Regions from separate parts of the Novosphingobium oxfordense genome, predicted to be linked through region 1. Evidence: riboswitches for the same ligand, from Rfam matches in the RefSeq annotation. Region 1 holds a riboswitch; the other holds the start of a gene.
The links. A riboswitch is a leader RNA that binds a small molecule or an ion and turns the genes downstream of it on or off. The one in region 1 is predicted to bind thiamine pyrophosphate.
Positions count from the first base shown of each region.

Region 1 (7,211 bases):
GCCCAGACCCAGGAACTGGCCGCGCGCAAGGTCGCGGATCGATTCAGCCTGCCGCCGCTCCATGCCCAGCAAGTCCGCGGCGCGGATCATGTCGATGTCCAGGAAGGTGCGGCCCATCAGGAAGTTGCTGGCTTCTGCCGCCACGTTCTTGGCCAGCTTCGCCAGACGCTGGGTGGCGATCACGCCGGCCAGGCCGCGCTTGCGGCCACGGCACATCAGGTTGGTCATCGCCGCCAAGCTGACGCGGCGGGCTTCTTCGGACACTTCGCCGGCGGCGGCGGGCGCGAACATCTGCGCCTCGTCCACCACGACCAGTGCGGGATACCATTGCTCACGCGGGGCATCGAACATGGCGTTCAGGAACTGCGCGGCGCACTTCATCTGCTGGTCGATTTCCAGCTCGTCCAGCGCGAGCACGACCGAGGCGCGATGCTGGCGGATGCGCGCGCCCAGGCGCACGATCTCCGCTTCCGCATAGGCGGCGCCGTCGATCACCACATGGCCGAATTCCTCGGCCAGACTCACGAAGTCGCCTTCCGGATCGATCACCACCTGCTGCACGATCGGCGCGCTTTCTTCCAGCAGGCGGCGCAGCAGGTGCGACTTGCCTGACCCGGAATTGCCCTGCACCAGCAGGCGGGTCGCGAGAAGTTCCTTGATGTCGATATCGATCGGTTCGCCCTGCGGCGTCTGCCCGATCACGATGTTGGCGCTCACGGGTGCCTATTGGCAAAACCGGGCGGGCGGGCGCAAGGGGGCGCGCGGCCTTTATCCATAGATAGGGGCCCGGCGGCCGCGCAGCCCGTCGCAGATCCGCGGGCCCATGCGGGCTGGGCCGATGCGCTCAATCCCCCAGTGCCTGCGCGATGCGTGCGCGCAAGTCGGGCAGCATTTCCGATTCGAACCACGGCTGCTTCGCCATCCACAGGCGGCTGCGCCATGCCGGGTGGGGGAGGGGCACCAGCCCTTCCGGCGCCTCCCGCCAGCGATGCACGGCGTCGGTCAGATTCGCCGCGAAGCTGCGCGGCAGGTAACGCTTCTGCGCATATTGGCCGACCAGCAGCGTCAGCCGCACCTCGGGCAGGGCCGCGCGCAGCGGGGGATGCCACAGCGGCGCGCATTCCGGGCGTGGGGGCAGGTCGCCACCATTGCCCTTGCCCGGATAGCAGAAGCCGCTGGGCATGTGGGCCACGCGGTCCGGATCGTAGAAGTCTTCGTGCGACAGCCCGGTCCAGCCGCGCAGACGGTCTCCACTGTCGTCATCCCAGGCGAGGCCGCTGGCGTGAACCTTGCTGCCCGGCGCCTGCCCGATCACCAGTATCCGCGCGCCGATCCCGGCCTGCACCACCGGGCGCGGTTCGTGCGGCAGCTTGCCCGCGCAGACGCGGCATGCGCGGATCGCGCGGAGCAGGTCGTCAAGATCGGTGGGGCTTTCGGTCACCGGGGGCAGATGGCGCTGCCGGGCCTTTGCGGCAAGCCTTGCGCGATTGGCAAGGAGATCGACCGGCAATTGACGGGGCGGGCGGGAACGATCATTCTTTCCGATACTTGACCCGCACGGAGGCTTCGCATGAACGACCTTGCGCTGATGCCGGACTGGTCCGCGCTGTTCCTGGGTCTGTTCGCCCTGTTCGCCGGCATCGGAGAGCTGCGCCGTCCCGGGCAATGGCAATTGTTGATGGATGAGCTGCGCGGCTCGCCGGCGCTTCAGGTGTCGGTGGCGATGATCGAATTCCTCATCGGGTCGCTGATCTACATGGTGAACCCCTGGGGCTCGCCCGATTGGCTGGCGCGGGTGATGAACGTGCTGGGCGCGCTGATGTGTATAGAAGCGCTGCTGATCCTGGCCTTTGCCGATGTCTATCTGAAAGTGCTGGAGCATCGGCTGGGGCCGCTGGCGCGGCTCTGGGCGGTGATTTCGGTGATATTCGGGCTGGCGCTGATCGGCCTTGCCCAGCCCGGATTCATGCACGCCTGACCCTTAACCGGCGATCCTGAGCGATGTGAGGGAGGAAGAATAGGGCGCAACCAGGTCCGCCGCCTTCTTCCAGTCACCCCGCAACCAAAGGTCGTGCGCGGCCGGATCGGCGGGCAGGATCACCGGCATCGTATCGCGCCCCTCGGCCCGCAGCGCGGCATTGGCGGGCGTGGTGAGCAGGGCGAAGCTGGGCACTTCGCTATCCTTCCACACGCCGGCCATGGCGAAGATCGGCTGGTCGGTCGCGCCGAACCAGCACTGGCGGCGCTTGCCGTCGCGCGGGTCCACCTTGGCCCATTCCATGAAGGCGCTGGCAGGGACCAGGCAGCGGAATTCGCTGTTGCGCAAGTTGCCGATCCAGAACGGGCTTTCCAGATTGCGCACGGTCAGGATGCCATGCCGGCGTTCATCCCAGCCCTGCGGTGGTGGCGGCACGCCCCAAAGGCGCGGGATCATCCGGCGCGGCAGGCGCTTTTCGGGGCGCGGACCGGCCACGAACTCCCGCCCCATGGTGATGACGGGCGCGAAGCCGCCCGCCGAAACAGAGCCGCCGGGCCAGGGATCGTCCCCTGCATTGAGGCCGAAAGTACGGCCGACTTCGCGGGCAGGCGCGTCGAGGCGATAGATCATCGGCATGTCTGTTTCCGGCCCTAGACGGCTGCAAAAGCCGCGTCTATCGTCCCCGCCATCCCCGGGGAGCTTGTGCCCAAGGCTTTCGAATCATGAAAGCCGAACGGAAACAAATGGCTGAGAGGGGCAGGTCACGCTGCCCGACCCGTTGAACCTGAACCCGTTAACACGGGCGGAGGGAAGGGCGGGCCACAGAACTATCTGTCGCGACCTTTCTTTCGTCCATAAGCCGAAGGAAAATCGCTTATGGCCGACATCAATTCCACATTGGAAATCGGCGTTACCACTGGGCCCATTCGCGGGTCTAAGAAGATTCACGTCGGGCCGCTTGGCGTTGCCATGCGGGAAATTCACCTTGAGCCGGGATCGGGCGAGGCACCCGTGCGTGTCTACGACACCTCGGGTCCATACACCGATCCCAGCGTCACCATCGACATCGCCGCCGGCCTTGCCGCCAAGCGCCGCGAATGGATCCTCGCGCGCGGCGATGTGGAGGACTACGCAGCCCGCGCGGTGAAGCCGGAGGACAACGGCCAGCTCGGCCCGGACCGTTCGGGCGGCGTCCCGGCATTCCCCAATGTCGTGAAGCGCCCGCTGCGTGCGAAGCCGGGCATGAACGTCAGCCAGATGCACTATGCCAGGGCCGGGATCATCACGCCGGAGATGGAATACGTCGCCGAGCGAGAGAATCTCGGCCGCGCGATGCTGAAGGAATATGCGCGCGACGGGCAAGACTGGGGCGCCGCCATCCCCGACTACGTGACGCCCGAATTCGTGCGCGAGGAAGTGGCGCGCGGCCGGGCGATCATCCCCTCCAACATCAACCACCCGGAAAGCGAGCCGATGGCGATCGGCCGCAATTTCCTGGTCAAGATCAACGCCAATATCGGCAACTCCGCCGTCGCGTCGGACGTGGCGAGCGAGGTGGACAAGATGGTCTGGTCGATCCGCTGGGGTGCGGACACGGTGATGGACCTCTCCACCGGGCGCAACATCCACGACACCCGCGAATGGATCATCCGCAACAGCCCCGTGCCGATCGGCACCGTGCCGATCTATCAGGCGCTGGAGAAAGTCGGCGGCATTGCCGAGGACCTGACCTGGGACGTGTTCCGCGACACGCTGATCGAACAGGCCGAGCAGGGCGTGGACTACTTCACGATCCACGCCGGGGTGCGCCTGCCTTTCGTGCCGCTCGCCGCCAAGCGCGTGACCGGCATCGTCAGCCGGGGCGGATCGATCATGGCCAAGTGGTGCCTGGCGCATCACCGGGAATCGTTCCTCTACGAACGCTTCGATGAGATTACCGAGATCATGAAGGTCTACGACGTCGCCTATTCGCTGGGTGACGGCCTGCGCCCCGGCTCGATCGCGGATGCCAATGACGAGGCGCAGTTCGCCGAACTCTACACGCTGGGCGAACTGACGAAGCGCGCCTGGGCACAGGACGTGCAGGTGATGATCGAGGGCCCGGGCCATGTGCCGATGCACAAGGTGAAGGAGAACATGGACAAGCAGCTTGAGGCTTGCGGCGAAGCGCCGTTCTACACCCTCGGGCCGCTCGTTACCGACATCGCGCCGGGTTACGACCACATCACCAGCGGCATCGGCGCGGCCATGATCGGCTGGTACGGCACGGCGATGCTCTGCTACGTCACGCCCAAAGAGCACCTTGGCCTGCCGGACCGGGATGACGTGAAAGTGGGCGTCGTCACTTACAAGCTGGCCGCCCATGCGGCTGATCTTGCCAAGGGGCACCCCGCCGCGAAGGTCCGCGACGATGCCCTCAGCCGCGCCCGGTTCGAATTCCGCTGGCGCGACCAGTTCAACCTCAGCCTCGATCCCGACACGGCGGAGCAATACCACGACCAGACGTTGCCGGCAGAGGGCGCGAAATCCGCGCATTTCTGCTCGATGTGCGGGCCGAAGTTCTGCTCGATGAAAATCAGCCAGGAAGTGCGGGACTTCGCCGCGAAGCAGAACCAGCCGAGCACCGGCTTCATCGCGGCGGAAGAGGGCGGAAAACTCGCCATCAGCGAGGCGGAGGCCGGAATGGCGCAGATGAGCAAGGTGTTCAAGGAAACCGGCAGCGAACTCTACATGGGGGCCGGCGGCCGCGAGCACGACTGACCCCGGATCAGGCGCGCCGACCGTGCTCGATATCGACCGGAGAGAGCAGCCAACGCCCGTGCAACGGTTGGAGCGCGGGCGTTGGCACTGCCGGCAGTGCGATACGGCGCACGGCTGGCCCTTCGTGCTGGGGGCGGGCGCGCCTGATCTCTGGCCGCACGGGCAGGCCCACGCGCCGAATTCCGCGCTGCGGCTGGACGGGGATTTCCTTTCCGAAGATTTCTGCGTGCTGGCCGGCCGCTACTTCATGGTGCGCGCGGTGCTGTCGATCCCGGTGATCGGGTTGGCCGATCCCTTCCATTTCGCCTGCTGGACCACGCTTTCGCGCACCCATTTCGAGGAATACGTGGCTGCCTTCGTCTCCGGATCCCACGAAGAGGAAGGCCTGTGGAGCGGTTGGCTCTGCAACCGGCTGTTGGGTTACGGGGAAGGTTCGGAGCTGCCCGCCGTCTGGGTTCAGCCAAGGGCCTCGATTCCCGGGCAACGGCCGCTGCTGTGGTTGCAGGATGGCAGCCACCCGCTCGGTCTGGCGCAGGATAGCGGCATCTCGGCGGAGCGGGTGCTGGAGATCCTTGCCGCCTATGGCCATGCCCCGGGCTGACATGCCAGATTGCACGCCCAACGGTTCGATGAAAAGGTGACTCGATGGCGCGCAATCCCACCGCAGCTTGGTTCGGCCTTGCCAGCGACAGTTACCGCCTATGGGCGGATTCGATGATGGTGATCGGCATGCGCACCACCGACATCATGACCGGGCGCGGCAGCAGCCATGAAAACGCGCGGATGGTCACCGAAAAGCTTCAGGCCAATGCCGAACTGGCCGTGAAGCTGTTCTGGGGCGGTCCGATGGCGCCCGAAACCGCCGCGCGCAAGACGGTGCGCCACTATGGCAAGCGCGTCAGGGCCAATCGCCGGCGCCTGTCGCGCAAGTAAGGGCGCTCCGGTTTACTCAGCGCTTGCGCACGAATTCCGCGCGCAGCACCAGGCCCTTGATGCCGGGATACTTGCAGTCGATCTCCTGCGCGTCGCCGGTCAGGCGGATGGAGGGGATCAGGGTGCCGCGCTTCAGCGTCTGGCCTGCGCCCTTCACGTCCAGGTCCTTGATCAGCGTCACCGCATCGCCGTCCGCCAGCAGGTTGCCCACCGCATCGCGCACTTCCACGGTGTTCGCCGCGGCCTGCTTGGCCGCCAGTTCGGAGGCGGGCAGCCATTCGCCGCTATCCTCGTCGTAGATATAGTCTTCGTCGTCGCCCGACATGTCGTATTCTCCTGTTATCGCTGCCCATGACAGGGCAGACCCGGTTTGGCGAGCACGAAGGAGAGGGCGGGCATGAGCAAACATATCGGCAAGGTCCATGTCGGCATCGGCGGCTGGAGCTACGACCCCTGGCGGGAAACGTTCTATCCCAAGACCGTCTCCAAGGCGCGGGAACTGGAATACGTGGGCCAGCACCTTACCGGCACCGAGATCAACGCCACCTTCTACGGCCGGCAGAAGCCCGCCAGCTACATCAAGTGGCGCGATACCGTGCCCGATGGCTTCCGCTTCGCGCTGAAGGGATCGCGCTACTGCACCAACCGCAAGAACCTTGCCGAAGCGGGTGAGAGCGTGACCAACTTCGTGGAACAGGGCATCGTCGAACTGGGCGCAAAGCTGGCCCCGATCAACTGGCAGCTGGCCGCCACCAAGAAGTTCGACGCGGAAGAGATCGCCGCCTTCTTCGCCCTGCTGCCGAACAAGCACGAAGGGCTGCACTTGCGCCACGCGATCGAAGCGCGGCACGAAAGCTTCGACGATCCGGCCTTCTTCGACCTTGCCCGCAAGGCCGGCGTCGCCGTGATCCTGGCCGACAGCCCGAAATATCCGGCCTTCGACAAGGCGGCCGATGCCGCGCCCTTCGTCTACGCCCGCCTCCAGAACGCCCGCGCGGAGATCGAACAGGGCTATCCGGACGCCGAACTCGACGCATGGGCGAAGAAGATCGAGGGATGGTCGAATGACGGCAAGGAAGTCTTCGTGTTCTTCATCAATGGCGCGAAGGAGCGGGCCCCGGCAGCGGCAATGGCCTTGATCGCGCGCCTGAACGGCGATTGAGGCGATGTCGGAGGAACAGTTGCGGTTGCCTGACGTTGTAGCCGCCATGAAAAACCTCCTCACCGTGTCCGCGCTGGCCGTTGCACTGGCGGCCTGTTCCTCCGAGCCGGGCAAGACGCCCGAACAGGCCTCGGAACAGACTGGCGAGACGGCGACCGAGCCTGCCTTGCCGGACGAGGCCGTGACCGAAGCGCCGACCGCTACGCCTGCAGCCGGCGGCAAAGTGCTGTCGCTGGAGGGGCTGGGCGACTTGCGCATCGGTGCGCCGGTGCCCTCCGGCTCGTCCTGGGCGGAGCGCGGGGCGCAGGTTTCCGATTCCTGCCACACGGTCACTTCGCCGGATTATCCCGGCGTCTACGCCATCGTCGAGCAGGGGAA
Region 1 covers NZ_CP147005.1:117,634-124,844, forward strand. Annotated here, with positions in the region: gene WBP07_RS00560 (helicase HerA domain-containing protein) at 1-717, opposite strand, end outside; gene WBP07_RS00565 (uracil-DNA glycosylase family protein) at 845-1,441, opposite strand; gene WBP07_RS00570 (hypothetical protein) at 1,571-1,978, shown strand; gene WBP07_RS00575 (SOS response-associated peptidase family protein) at 1,982-2,614, opposite strand; TPP riboswitch at 2,661-2,806, shown strand; gene thiC (phosphomethylpyrimidine synthase ThiC) at 2,855-4,738, shown strand; gene WBP07_RS00585 (DUF2199 domain-containing protein) at 4,761-5,339, shown strand; gene WBP07_RS00590 (hypothetical protein) at 5,384-5,671, shown strand; gene WBP07_RS00595 (alkylphosphonate utilization protein) at 5,688-5,996, opposite strand; gene WBP07_RS00600 (DUF72 domain-containing protein) at 6,069-6,833, shown strand; gene WBP07_RS00605 (hypothetical protein) at 6,880-7,211, shown strand, end outside.

Region 2 (7,211 bases), on a different replicon from region 1:
AGATGCTCTACCAGCACTACCTCGGCGAAGTGGATCGCCGCATTGCCGCGGGCACCGGCGAAATGGATGCGCAGGAAGCAGTCAAACTGGACATGCGGGAAAATCTTCTGGGCGGCCGCCTGCTATCGGTCGGCTGCGGCTCCGCCGTGCTGTCGCCCGAAGTGCATCAGTTCATGCTCTCGATGCTGGGCGTGCACATGGCCATCGGTTATTCGTCCACCGAGATGGCGACCGCGACAGTGACTGTCGACGGGAAAATCCAGCGCCCACCCGTGATCGACTACCGGCTCGAGGATGTGCCAGAGCTTGGCTATTTCACGACCGACAAGCCCTATCCGCGCGGCGAATTCCTGGTGAAGATCCCGAAGTTCATGGCCGGCTACTACAAGCGGCCGGACCTGACGGCAGAGAAATTCACCGACGATGGCTTCTATCGATCGGGCGACGTCATGGCGCAGATCGGCCCGGACGAACTGGCCTATGTCGATCGCACGAACAACGTGCAGAAACTCTCGCAGGGCGAATTCGTCGCCATTGCCCGGCTGGAGGCCCTGTACACGCAAAGCCCTATGGTCCGGCAGATCTATGTCTACGGCACCAGCGAGCGCGCTTTCCTGCTCTCGGTCGTGGTCCCGGCCGACGAACTGCTGGCCGACTTCGAGATGGGCGATGCGGCGGCCGAGCGGGCCAAGGCCGCGATCCGCCGCGCCTTGCAGCATGTTGCCGAGGAGCACGGCCTTGCGAGCTATGAAATCCCGCGCGATTTCCTGGTCGATACCGAAGGCTTCAGTCCCGAAAACGGGCTGCTGACCGGCATCGGCAAGTTCAGCCGGCCGAACTTCCGCGACCGCTTCGGCCCCAGGCTGGAAGCCCGCTTTGCCGAGATTGCACAGGAACAGGTCGACGAGTTGCGCAGCTTGCGGCTTGGCGGCGCCGACCGGCCAGTGATCAAAACGGTCTTGCGCGCGGTCAAGGCGACGCTGGGTGTCGCGGAAACGGATATATCGCCGCAGTCGCGCTTCACCGATCTGGGCGGAGATTCGCTGTCGGCGCTCTCATTCTCGATGCTTCTGGAGGAAGTGTTCGGCCTCGAAGTCCCCGTTGGGGTGATCATCAATCCGGCCGGCGATCTGCGGCTGGTGTCCGAATATGTCGAGGCGGCACGCTCCGGCAGCAACCGCCCCAGTTTCTCCACCGTCCACGGCGCCGACAGTACGACTGTCCATGCCAGCGACCTCAAACTGTCGAAATTCATCGATCCGCAAGTGCTGGCGGCAGCGCCCGCCCTCCCCCCACCGCCCGGGACGGTGAAGACCGTACTGATGACCGGCGCCACCGGTTGGTTGGGCCGCTTTCAGGCCCTTGCCTGGCTGGAGCGACTGGCGCGGACAGGCGGAAAGCTCATCCTGCTGTCACGCGGAGCCTCTCCCGAACAGGCGCGTCTGCGGGTGGAGGAAGCCTTCGATACGGATCCGACCTTGATCGGTCATTTCCGCAAGCTGGCGGCCGGTCACCTTGAAGTATTGCCGGGCGATCTGGGGCTCAAAAATCTCGGCCTCGATCAGGATACCTGGGATCGCCTTGCACGGGAGGTCGATCTTGTCGTCCATCCCGGTGCCCATGTGAATCACCGTCTGCCCTACACCCAGCTTTTCCAATCCAACGTCGCCGGCACGGCCGAACTAATCCGGCTGGCACTGACCACGCGGCTCAAGCACTTCGACTATGTCTCGACGATGGGTGTCATGCTGTTCGGCCCGGCGGACGAGACATCCGACATTCGCGCTATCGCATCGTCGGCGCAGCTCGATGACAGCTATGCCAATGGCTACAACGTGTCGAAGTGGGCCAGCGAGGTGCTGATGCGTGAAGCGCATGACCTTGCCGGAATTCCCATCGGCGTGTTTCGGCCCGGCATGATCCTCGCGCACAGCCGATACGCAGGGCAGCTCAACGTGCCAGACATGTTCACCCGCTTGCTGTTCAGCCTGGCGGTAACCGGGATTGCACCGGCCACTTTCTACGCGCCGAACCTTTCGAATGGCCGGCCCAGGGCCCGCTACGAAGGCTTCCCGGTCGATTTCCTTGCCGAGGCGATCACCGGCATCAGCGCCGCTCTGCCCGGAGGCTTTCGCAGCTACAATCTGGCGAATCCCGATCCGGATTTCGTCGCCCTGGACCAATTCGTCGATTGGATGATCGACGCGGGCTGCGCGATCGAGCGGATCGACGAATACGACGACTGGTTCCGGCGGTTCGAGGTGGCGCTGCAGGGCCTGCCGGAGGACCAGCGGGCGCACTCACTGCTGCAGATCATCGAACCCTATCGCCATCCGCAACACCCGGGCATGGGCGAAGGCGTGCCCTGCCAGCGCTTTGCGGACGATGCACAGGCCGCCGGCTGCCCGATCTCCCATCCGGGCGCAGCGCTGATCCACAAATACGTCGCCGATCTCAGGCATGTGGGATTGTTGCAGCACACCGGGAACCGCAAGGCATGACCGAATCCGTCACCTGTACCGTGCAGGACAGTATCTGCCGGTTGACCCTCAACCGCCCGGACAAGCTGAATGCGCTGAACCTTCAGATGTTCAGGGAAATCGAAGGCCACCTCGATCGACTGGACCACGCTGCAATCGGCTGCATGGTCCTGTCCGGCGCCGGACGCAGTTTCTGTGCGGGACATGATCTCGACGATCTGGCTTCAGGAAAGGAAACGGCCGCTTCGGCCGAAAGGTTCGAGAACGGCCTTGTCGAACGGCTGTCGACCTTGCCCTTTCCACTCGTCGCGAAAGTACGCGGCCACTGCTACACAGGCGGCCTGGAACTCGTACTTGCCGCAGACATCATCGTCGCGGCGGAGACGGCCAAATTCGCGGACACTCACTCCAAATTCGACCTCGTCCCGATCTGGGGCCTTACGCAGCGCCTGCCGCGCCGTATCGGCATGGCGCGCGCCAAAGAAATGATGTTCGGTTGCCGGACCTATACCGGGGTGGACGCTGCGACGATGGGCCTGGTCAACACCGCGGTACCGGATGACAAGCTTGACGCCTATGTGGATGACCTTTGCGCCGACATCGCGAGCAACAGCATGCGATCCAATCGCGCGATCAAGAAGCTGCTCATCGATACGGACGGGCTGAACCTTGCCGCCGGCAACGCCTGGGAACTGCATCACAGCCCCGGTCACGGCCCCGAATTCAAGGCGATGATAGCCGCGCGGCGACCGTGACATGCCAGTACGGCGCCGGCACTAAAGATCTGCGGCACGCCTGGCCTCCCCGGCGTGAGCCTCACTGGTTCCAGCGGACACGCCATCGTCGCAACGATGGCGTGTCCTATTTCCCGCCGACAGGCGGGCTTTGGCGGGTGAACGGCCCGATCAATTCCCGTTCCCGCGTCGAATAATGCTTTCCACATCGTTCATGACGGCCTAGAGGCCCGCCATCCCCGGGGGGCCGCTGACGCGCGGCTGAGAGGTGGTCAGCAGACCACGACCCGCTGAACCTGATCCGGCTTGCACCGGCGTAGGGAGGGCTGGCGGCAGATCCGTTGTCCCTCCGATTGGAGTGGACGCGTGAAGAAGATTGCCGATTTCCGTTATTTGAACAGTGCCGCACTGACGTTGCCGATCTTGTTGCTGGCAACGCCAGCGCTGGCGGATTCCGCCGGTGATGCAGGCCCAACCGTCATTCAGGTGATCGGCCATCCCGATCCCGAAGGATTGCTGCCCGATCAGACCGCCCCCAAGGCGGTCAGCGCGATTTCCAGCGATTTCATCGTCAAGCAGGCGCCGACGCTGAACGCCTTTCAACTCGTCAACCTGCTGCCCGGCGCGAACGTTTCGTCCAGCGATCCTTATGGCCTGTCGACCAGCTCCAGCCTGACGCTGCGCGGACTGGGGCAGGACCAGATCGGCGTGCTGATGGAAGGCGCCCCGCAGAACGACATCGGCTATTTCTACGCCTACCCCTCTCAGTTCGCCGATGCGGAAAACGTGCGGCAGGTCACGCTGGCGCAGGGCGCCGCCGATATCGACGCGCCGGTCGTTGCCGCTGCCGGCGGGTTGCTTTCGCTTTCGCTGGATGACCCCAGCGCCGAGATGGGCGGCCTCGTCAACCTTTCGCTCGGCTCCTACAACCAGCGCCGCGCCTTCGTGCGGTTCGATACCGGCCGGATCGGCCAGACCGGGCTGAAGGCCTTCGTCTCCTATTCCAACAACCGCGCGGACAACTGGCGTGGTGCCGGTTTCGACACCCGCCAACATGTCGATGCGAAGCTGCTGAACGAGTGGGGCGACGGCAACCGCGCCAGCATCGCGGTATCTTTCAACGAGGCGAAGACCTCCACTTATCCCAGCCCCACGCTGGCGGATTGGCAGGCGTATGGACGCGGGTTCAATTACGACAAGCACTATAGCGAGGGCGACGCCAATTACTGGCGGCTCTATCGCGCGCCGTTTCGCAACGTCTACATGGCGGCGCCGCTGCATCTGAAACTGAACGACCAACTGGCGTTCGACAGCACCGCCTACCTGCAGTTCGGATACGGCAACGCGCCTTACGGCACGCAATTGACCGAGACCGGCAACTTCCTGGGCACCGAGGAACTGACGCAACCGATCACGCTGCCCGGTGCCGTGGACGGCGTGGCGACGGTGCTCGGCAACTGGACCGGCAAACAGATGCGCGTCGGCAATGTCAGCAAGCTGACGCTGCAAGCGGGCGCGCACCGGATCACTGCCGGACTGTGGTTCGACTACGGCTCCGATCGCGTCACCCAGTCCTACACCTCGATCGATGCCGATGGCCATCCGCTGGACCAGTGGGGGCATCAGAGCCAGGCGATTCAGACTGCTGACGGCCGCCTGCTCGCCTACGAGAATGCGCGCACCGAAACGGTGACCAAGGGCTTCTTCCTGGCCGACAGCATTCAGGTGACGCCGCGCCTTGGCGTAGATGTGGGTTTCAAGGGCGTAGACGTGCTGCGCAACGGCCGCAATTACCTGCCCGGCCCGCAATCGACCGTGCGCAGCGACAGCTTCGCCGCCCTTCCCCGCGCGGCGGTGCATTACAAGCTGGACGATCGCCAGCAGATCTTCGCCAACGTCACCACCAACTTCCGCACCCCGAACGAGTTCGCGCTCTACAACAGCTATTACGGTGGTGAGATCGTCAGCCAGGGGGCGAGCAACCTCAAGAACGAGTATTCGGTCTCGGAAGAACTGGGGTACCGCTATATCGGCCCCAGCCTGTCGTTCTCGCTGACCGCATTCCATTATCACTTCCGCAACCGTCAGGTAGCGACGGTGATCGACAGCGGCGGCGCGCTCGTCAATTCCACGGTCAACGCGGGTAGCCAGACCTCGTACGGCCTGGATGGAGAGATCGACTATCGCCCAGCCAAGGGCGTCAGCGTCTATCTCTCCGGCGAATATCTGCATGCGCGGCTGGACGACGACCTACCGGTCAACGGCGACTACCTGCCGACCAAGGGCAAACACGCCGTTTCCAGCCCGACGTTCCAGTTCGCCATGGGCAGCACTTATGACGATGGCCGCCTGTTCGGCAGCACTGCGCTGAAGTACGTGGGGCGCCAGTATTCGACGTTCATGAACGATGAAAGCATCAAGGGCTATGCCACGCTGGACCTGTCGGTCGGCGTTCACCTTGCCGGGCTGATCGACGCCCAGCGCATGGACTTGCGCCTGAATGCAATCAACGTCACCAATCCGCATGTGCTGTCCGGCGTGCAGACAATCGGCACCAATGCGCTGGATACGGTCGGCCGCAACGGCACGCTGATTTCCGGTTCGGCACCGACCTACTACGTCGGCAGCGGGCGCGCCTTCGTGGCGACGCTGAGCCGGGCCTTCTGACCGTGGGCAGCCCCGTCCCTCTTCCGGCGTCCCGGCCTGCGCCTCATCTCGTTCACGGGATGGGCACTGCGCTGGAGGCGCCGGCTTGGCCGGCCATTACGGCGGAAGAGGCCGAAGCGGTTCTGGGGCTGTTTCCCAACGCCGGACGTTTCGAGGGGCTCATCTGGCACTCCCCGCGCCCTTTCTCGGCCGCGACGCTGGTGCAAACTGACCGCGGCGAATTCTTCCTCAAACGCCACCATCAGAAGTTGCGCTCAACAGCCGCGCTCGCGGAAGAACACGCGTTCATGGCGCACCTGCGCGCGAACGGACTGTCCGTGCCCGAAGTGCTTGCCGCGACCGACGGCACCGGGGCGGTCACGCATGGCCCGTGGAGCTACGAATTGCAGGGCAAGGCGACCGGCGTCGATCTCTACCACGATCGGCAATCATGGACGCCGTTTCTCTCGCACGCACATGCCCATGCGGCGGGGGTAGCTCTCGCGCGGCTGCATCGGGCCGCGCACGGCTTCACGGCCGCCCCGCGCCCCTCCCATCCGCTGATCGCCAGCTTCACGATCCTGCCCGCAACCGATCCACTGGCGGCGGCCGAGGCCTATGTCGCAGCCCACCCGCCCATCGCCGCCTTTCTGGCAGACAAGGCATGGCGGCAGGAATTGGTGCGCTTGTTGGATGCACTCGGCAACGGTCTAGCCACCCGACTGGAGAAGCAGCCGCCGCTGTGGACGCATAACGACTGGCATCCTTCCAACTTGCTCTGGTCGCCAGACGGCAGCGTAAGCGCCGTGTTCGATTTCGGCCTGGCAACGCAGACCTGCGCACTTCACGACATCGCCACCGCCATAGAGCGCACCGCCATTCCCTGGCTGGAGATGGACCGGGACCTACCCGACGCGCGGGGCGCCATCGCGTTGCTTGCCGGTTATCGAACGGTGTTGCCGCTCACCACCGCCGACGTCGAAACCGTCGTCCGACTCCTGCCGCTGGTGCATGTGGAATTCGCCTTGTCCGAAATCGATTATTTTGCGGGCATCCTGCGCGATCCCGATCAGGCGACGCTGGCGTGGAAGGACTATCTCATCGACCACGCCGATTGGTTCCTTTCCGCGCCGGGGCGGGAATTCCTGCAACACCTGGAAAGCGGAGCACAGGCCTGATGTCGGCACTCGAAATCATCGCCGTCGTCGTCAGCTTTCTGGGCATCTGGCTGACTGCAAAGCGCCGGCTGCTGTGTTGGCCGGTCAGCCTGCTGGCCTGCGCGCTTTACTTCAAACTGTTTCTCGACGTGCGGCTCTATTCGGACATGGTGCTGCAAGCACTGTTCGGGATC
Region 2 covers NZ_CP147008.1:1,791,003-1,798,213, reverse strand. Annotated here, with positions in the region: gene car (carboxylic acid reductase) at 1-2,501, shown strand, start outside; gene WBP07_RS30580 (enoyl-CoA hydratase/isomerase family protein) at 2,498-3,235, shown strand; TPP riboswitch at 3,445-3,554, shown strand; gene WBP07_RS30575 (TonB-dependent receptor) at 3,590-5,881, shown strand; gene WBP07_RS30570 (phosphotransferase enzyme family protein) at 5,941-7,038, shown strand; gene pnuC (nicotinamide riboside transporter PnuC) at 7,038-7,211, shown strand, end outside.
Region 2: it holds a riboswitch for thiamine pyrophosphate, as region 1 does, so the genes downstream of both, WBP07_RS30575 (TonB-dependent receptor) here and thiC (phosphomethylpyrimidine synthase ThiC) in region 1, are expected to answer to the same signal.